Regions from separate parts of the Silvimonas sp. genome, predicted to be linked through region 1. Evidence: predicted binding sites of a transcription regulator. Region 1 holds the regulator's gene; each other region holds the start of a gene.

Region 1 (2,275 bases):
TGCCCCATTAACGTGCCATTGCACTGCACAACCAATACTATTGTACCGCCCAGAATGCATAAACAAAAACGGGAACCAGTATTATTGGCTCCCGTTTGTTGTATCAAAGGACTGGTTAATGCCGGAAAGTCATTCCTCTTCGACGGTTTGCTGATGTTTGATCGCTTCGCCGCGATGATCCATCAAGCATTCTTTGTGTTTCACAATCTGCCGATCAAGTTTGTCGACCAGTAAATCAATGGCCGCATACATATCCTTGTCTGATGCCTCAACGTGGATGTCTTTTCCGCGAACCCGCACTGTGACATCGGCTTTCTGCTGCAATTTTTCTACAGACAGAATCGTGCTGACGTCTACAACCTGGTCGAAGTGTCGCGTTATCCGGTCGAGCTTGCTGGTAACGTATTCCCGTAAGGCCGGGGTCACTTCAACGTGATGTCCGCTGATGTTGAGGTTCATGGCATTCTCCTTCTGGTAAGCCATTAAGACACTGCACCGATAAGGGCTACAGGTTTTTGCGCAGATTGACGGGTGGAACGTTCATGCCCTCCCTGTACTTGGCAACGGTTCGCCGCGCAACCACGATCCCTTGCCCGGATAAAGCTTCGGCAATGGCGCTATCTGAGAGCGGCCGGGTTTTGTCTTCGTTCTGGATCATCTGTTTGATGAGCGCTTTGATGGCAGTGGCCGAACATTCGCCACCAGCTTCGGTGTCAACGTGACTGCCGAAGAAGTATTTGAACTCCAGCAGCCCACGCGGGCTGGTCATGTATTTCTGGGTGGTAACGCGGGACACGGTGGATTCATGCAGATCCAGTTCCATGGCGATATCGCGCAGGACGAGCGGGCGCATGGCGACTTCACCATGTTCGAAAAACGCACGCTGGCGTTCAACGATGGCCTGAGCGACCCGCAGAATGGTTTCAAAGCGTTGTTGCACGCTTTTCACCAGCCATTTGGCTTCTTGCAACTCGCGCGCCAGCACACCGCCTTCGCTACGTTGCAGGATATCTGCATAGACTTGATTGATGCGCAACCGCGGCATCGCGGCTGGATTGAGTCTCACCTGCCATTGCCCCTTGATCTTTTGCACCAGTACGTCAGGTACAACGTAACGTGGTGTCAATGCCGCCCATTGTGCTGCCGGGCGCGGATTCAGACTGGTGATCACACTTTGCGCGGCTTTCAGTGCCGCGTCGTCACATTTCAGTAACCTTTTGAGCTTAGTGTAGTCACGCCCGGCCAATAAATCGAGATGTTGTCCGACGATCTGTCGTGCCAGCTCGCAAGCGGGAGAAGGTGCAACCAGGCGCAACTGCAGGCCCAAAGCCTCCGCAGTATTGCGGGCACCCACCCCAACGGGATCAAACTGCTTGAGTCTGGCCAGTGCTACGGCCAGGTCATCAATTTCAAGCTCCAGATGTGTGACGATCTCCAGCGGGATTTGTTCCAGTAATTCTTCGAGGGACATTGGTAAAAATCCCTCATCGTCCACTGCGTCGATCATGAAAGCCAGGGCAGCATGGTCGCGCTCGGGCAAACGCAGCACCCCGGCTTGATCCAGCAGATGCTCGCGCAGCGTCAGCTCTTTGGCGACCTGGGTGGCCGGATCGAAGTCGTCATCATCGTCACCGTTGCGCGCATTGCCGGTGCCGCTACCCCAGTTCATGTCGTCGCCGCTGCCATCGTAGGCCGGTTCTTGCGGGGTGCTGTCGCTCTCGCCGGAAACAGGTTCGGGACTGTCGGAAGGGTTGCTGCCCCCACCATCTTGTTCCAGCAGCGGATTTTCCAGCAGGTAACGCTCGATTTCCGTCTGAAAATCGAGTGTGGACAACTGCAACAGCTTGATCGACTGCTGCAGCTGCGGGGTGAGGTTCAGTTGCTGCGAAAGACGCAGTTGAAGGGATTGCTTCATGCTGCGTTTATATCCAGACAAAGAGGGTGGCGGTTGATCGGCGCTTTGTGCATGGCGCGGTTACATGCGGAAATGTTCGCCCAGGTAAACCTTGCGCACTTGTTCGTTGGCAATGATTTCGGCCGGATGCCCGGATGCCATCACGGAGCCTTCAGAGATAATGTACGCCCGATCACAAATCCCCAGCGTTTCGCGCACGTTATGGTCGGTAATCAGCACGCCGATACCGCGGTCGCGCAGATAAGCAATGATGCGCTGGATATCCATCACCGCAATCGGATCGACCCCGGCAAAGGGTTCATCCAGCAAAATAAAGCGCGGATCAGCAGCCAGCGCGCGAGCGATTTCAGCGCGTCGCCG
Region 2 (2,275 bases), on a different contig from region 1:
GCGCAACTGGATTGGGGTAAAACACCGCCGCTGGTATTTGATACCGATGGCGAAGAAATGCATTTCACTGTCAAAAGCAATATGCATGGCTGGAAGTTGCTGTTCGCACCGTTCTATCTGTTTGCGCCATACAACGCGTTGGTGGTTGAGCAGCGCCACTAAGCGGTTTGATGCATCGCATCATGCGTACAGATAACGAAAAGGCCCGGTTTTCCGGGCCTTTTCTGTTGTTGGCTACTCCTTCGCCCCGCCTGTTTAGCCCGCGTTACGTTCCAGCACCACAAAATACTTTTTCACCGGCTCGACCACTTCAAACTGGCCTTTGAAGCCAGCCGGGATAACCAGCGCCTCACCCGCCCGCACTTCCACCACCTCTCCGTTTTCATCATGCACGCGGGCCAAGCCTTCGATGATGCTGAAGAACTCTTCTTCATTCGGGCCAAACTCAATCCGCCAGCTACCCGGCTCGGACGCCCAGATTCCGCTCGAAAATTCTTTGGATGCATTTTCGTAGTGCAGCCAGGTGGTGCGCTGTGGGTTGCCAGACACCAGACGCTCCGGCCGGGGATGATCAACGATGGCTTGCGGCGACTGCTGGGAGAAGGCGATGACTTTCACAATTATTCCTTTTTAATCAAAAAATTAGATCAGAAATCAACCACTGGATATGCAATTGGTATTAACGTTTTCCCTGACAGTGCTTTCGACAATGTTGTCAGCCAAGGGCACGGATCATGCTTTTAATCACCCATATAAACTGCCACGTGCCTTGCTGCACCATGTTTTATCAACGGTCTGCAGTCCTGGCTGAGCATGCCGCAAGCGCCGACAGTTTATTGAGTTGATCGATGTTTGACCAAAAGCGTCACCCTACCTGAAAACCCATGTCTGGAGATACGCATGCTCACCAAGATGCTGCAACGCGCACTATTTGTCGCCATCACGTGTAGTTCTGTTGTGGTTTACGCCGCCGACAAACTGCCCAATGTGGTGATCCTTGCCACGGGTGGCACCATCGCCGGGACTGGCGCCACCAGCACGACCACGGTGGGTTATACCGCAGCCAAGGTCGGCGTGGAAAAGCTGATCGAAGCGGTGCCAGAATTAAAGCAAGTGGCCAATGTTTCTGGCGAGCAGGTATTCCAGATTGCCAGTGAGAACATGACCAACGAGAACTGGCTGGTGCTGGCCAAGCGAGTGAACGAATTGCTCAAGCAAAGCAGCGTGGATGGCATTGTCATCACTCACGGCACCGACACCATCGAAGAAACGGCGTATTTCCTCAATTTGACCGTGAAGAGCAAAAAGCCAGTAGTGATTGTGGGTTCCATGCGCCCTTCCACTGCCATCAGCGCCGACGGCCCGATCAACCTGTATAACGCGGTGGCCGTTGCTGGCAGCCCGGACTCGGTCAATCGTGGCGTGCTGGTGGCCATGAACGACGAAATCCTCGGCGCTCGTGATGTCACCAAGACCAACACCATGCTTGCCAACACCTTCCGCTCGCCGGAACTGGGCGACTTGGGCTATATCGTTTCCGGCAAACCGCAGTTTTATCGTGCCACCACCAAAAAGCACACTTGGGAAACCGAGTTTGACGTATCAAAGATGGAGCATCTGCCCGCCATCGACATCGCCTATGGTTCGGCCAACGCCAATACCATCGCAATTGATGCGTTTGTTGCCGCTGGTGATGTCGGTATCGTTTATGCCGGTACCGGTGACGGCAGTCTGTCCACGCCCGTACGCGCCCGCCTGACCGAATTGCGCCAGAAAGGCATCTACATCCTGCGCTCATCCCGGGTCGGCAACGGCCCCACCCTGCGTAATGGCGAGAACGATGACGACAAAACTGACTTCGTCGTCTCCGACACCCTCAGCCCGCAAAAAGCCCGCATCTTGCTGATGCTGGCGCTGACCAAGACCAAAGATACCAAAGAGATTCAGCGGATGTTTTATACGTATTGAGTGGAAGAGTATGGCGCGAGAGCGAGGTTGTCTCGCTCTTGCTGGCTGAAGTGAGGAGATAGGGGTTAGCTTGGTCATCATTGCCACCCCGGATTCTCGCTTCGCTTCATCCGGGCTACGTGCTTTTCGCATTCCCAGCCTCGGCGGCCCACGGTGAACGTCGCCGCTGGATTCCCGCCTTCGCGGGAAGGACGATGTAATTGGTGTGCATGGCGGCTCTGCTGTTGCTGTTGCAATTAACTCTGGCATACCACACCGCAAATCACGCCGACCGAGAGCCGGAGACCTTAGGCTCCGGCCGACTGAG
Region 3 (2,275 bases), on a different contig from region 1:
TCCACCGCCCGCCGCCACAAAGCTGCGCACGGTGCCATCGAAGTCTTCCAGCGGTGCCAGCAGTCGCTCATAACTGAACGGCGCCAGAGCAAACTGGGCGGCGAAGGCGGTGTGGATTTGAGGGGATTTGCTGTGGGCAATCGGGTTGCCGATAACGACGTAGCGCATGGTGTATGGGGAGAATAAATCAGAGGTGAAGTGTGATTATGAAAGACTGGTGACGCGGTCCTGTCCAGTGCGGCAAGCGAAGGGTTTGACGCCTTGGGTTCATCCCCAGCGCCTCACCCATCTCGCTTTTAACATCCCGGGTTATCGGGATGCCCGTTACCCTTGAACCCAAGGCAAACCGCGACCTTTCCAGCCGTTTCTCTTGCCGCGATGTTGTTGCTCGTCCTTGTCACCCTCAAATCCTTCGAGGATGTTGTAGACCTCGCTGTAGCCGTGTTTGGCGGCCAGCACCGCCGCATCGTGCGAGCGCGCGCCAGAGCGGCACATGAACAACACCACGTTTTGCGGATCGACCTGCGCTTTTAACTGGGTGAGAAACTCCGGATTCAAAGCCATGTCGGGATAACGTTTCCATTCAATCAGCAAGGCATCGGGCACCACGCCCACAAACTGCCATTCCGCATGGGTGCGCACATCCACCACTTTGGTGCCTGGCACCTCGTGCAGCAGCGCAAATGCCTCATCCGGCGTGAGTGCGCCCGAATAAGCAAGACCCGATTCGGCCGCTCTCTGGCGGGCTTTTTCCAGAATGGTGCTAACGGTACTCATGGCTGATTCCTTTGCGTTGACTCTATCTCGTTTTCAAAACGTCAACTGGAGTGGTCCGGGCCAGCGCCATTTGCCAGCCGTGCCACCCAATTTTTTCATGCCGTTTTCTGCATTCTAGCCCTGTTGCGCAGCGCCTGCGTGATTGTGACACGGTGCACGGCATGCACAGATTTGCCGCAACAAAACGCACCATAACGGTGCCTTTCGTTGAATTGCGCACCAAATCGGATTGCATAGGTAAAACCCGCAATAGCCGATTTCTTGTGGCACAATGGCTGTCGGCGGGGTTAACACCCTGGCACACTTTCTGCTTCATAGCGTTCCGACCCGAGCCGGTCTTACTCGAACAAACCTTGCATGGCCGGCGACGAGACAACACTCACTTCAAACTATCTCTTGCACCAAGGAGAGCTCAGATGGCGGTAGCCGACGTACTCAAGCTGATCAAGGAAAACGACATCAAGTTCGTTGACCTTCGTTTCACCGACACTATTGGTAAAGAACAGCACGTAACTGTGCCGTCGCATGTAGTCGACGAAGAATGGTTCGAAACCGGCCACGCATTTGATGGTTCGTCCATCACCGGCTGGAAGGGCATTCAGGCTTCGGACATGCTGCTGATGGCTGATCCGGCCACTGCCAACATTGATCCGTTCTACGACGAACCGACCGTGTTCATGACATGTGACGTGATCGAGCCAGCTACCGGCAAGGGCTATGACCGCGACCCACGTTCGCTGGCCAAGCGCGCTGAAGCCTACCTGAAGGCTTCGGGTATTGGTGACACAGCTTACTTCGGTCCAGAACCAGAATTCTTCATTTTTGATAACGTTCGCTGGAACGCAGATCTGTCCGGTTCGTTCGTCAAGATCGGTTCGGAAGAAGGCGCCTGGGCTACTGGCCTGGAATTTGAAGGCGGCAACATGGGCCACCGCCCACGCCTGAAAGGCGGTTACTTCCCGGTTCCTCCGGTCGACAGCCATCAAGACATCCGCGCCTCCATGGTGCTGGTACTTGAAGAACTGGGCATCCCGGTTGAAGTGTTCCACCACGAAGTGGCAAACGCTGGCCAGAACGAAATCGGCACCAAGTTCAGCACCCTGACCCAACGCGCTGACTGGACTCAAGTTCTGAAGTACGTGGTGCATAACGTTGCTCACCAGTACGGAAAGACCGCTACTTTCATGCCAAAACCTATCGTTGGCGACAACGGTTCGGGCATGCACGTGCACCAGTCGATCTGGAAAGATGGCAAGAACCTGTTCGCAGGTAACGGCTACGCTGGCCTGTCTGAAACTGCCCTGTTCTACATCGGCGGTATCATCAAGCACGCTCGCGCACTGAACGCCATCACCAACCCGGGTACCAACTCGTACAAGCGTCTGGTTCCGCATTATGAAGCACCGGTGAAACTGGCTTACTCCGCCAAGAACCGTTCTGCTTCGATCCGTATCCCGCACGTTGCGTCCGACAAGGGCCGTCGTATCGAGACTCGCTT

What was found. Region 1 encodes sigma-54, which starts transcription at its own class of promoters, with help from an activator protein. Its sites were predicted from a motif close to CTGGCACGCTTCATGCTT; they were not measured.
Region 2: the regulator sigma-54 is predicted to act here: its motif matches at 723-740, upstream of P4L78_RS14595 (type II asparaginase).
Region 3: the regulator sigma-54 is predicted to act here: its motif matches at 1,073-1,090, upstream of glnA (type I glutamate--ammonia ligase).

The regions. Positions count from the first base shown of each region.
Region 1 is NZ_JARLJK010000009.1:103,218-105,492, forward strand. Features, by position in the region: gene hpf (ribosome hibernation-promoting factor, HPF/YfiA family) at 130-459, opposite strand; gene P4L78_RS00695 (RNA polymerase factor sigma-54) at 506-1,915, opposite strand; gene lptB (LPS export ABC transporter ATP-binding protein) at 1,976-2,275, opposite strand, start outside.
Region 2 is NZ_JARLJK010000122.1:406,558-408,832, reverse strand. Features, by position in the region: gene P4L78_RS14605 (hypothetical protein) at 1-162, shown strand, start outside; gene P4L78_RS14600 (cupin domain-containing protein) at 256-618, opposite strand; gene P4L78_RS14595 (type II asparaginase) at 901-1,968, shown strand.
Region 3 is NZ_JARLJK010000131.1:55,057-57,331, reverse strand. Features, by position in the region: gene aroE (shikimate dehydrogenase) at 1-168, opposite strand, end outside; gene P4L78_RS15440 (rhodanese-like domain-containing protein) at 325-777, opposite strand; gene glnA (type I glutamate--ammonia ligase) at 1,194-2,275, shown strand, end outside.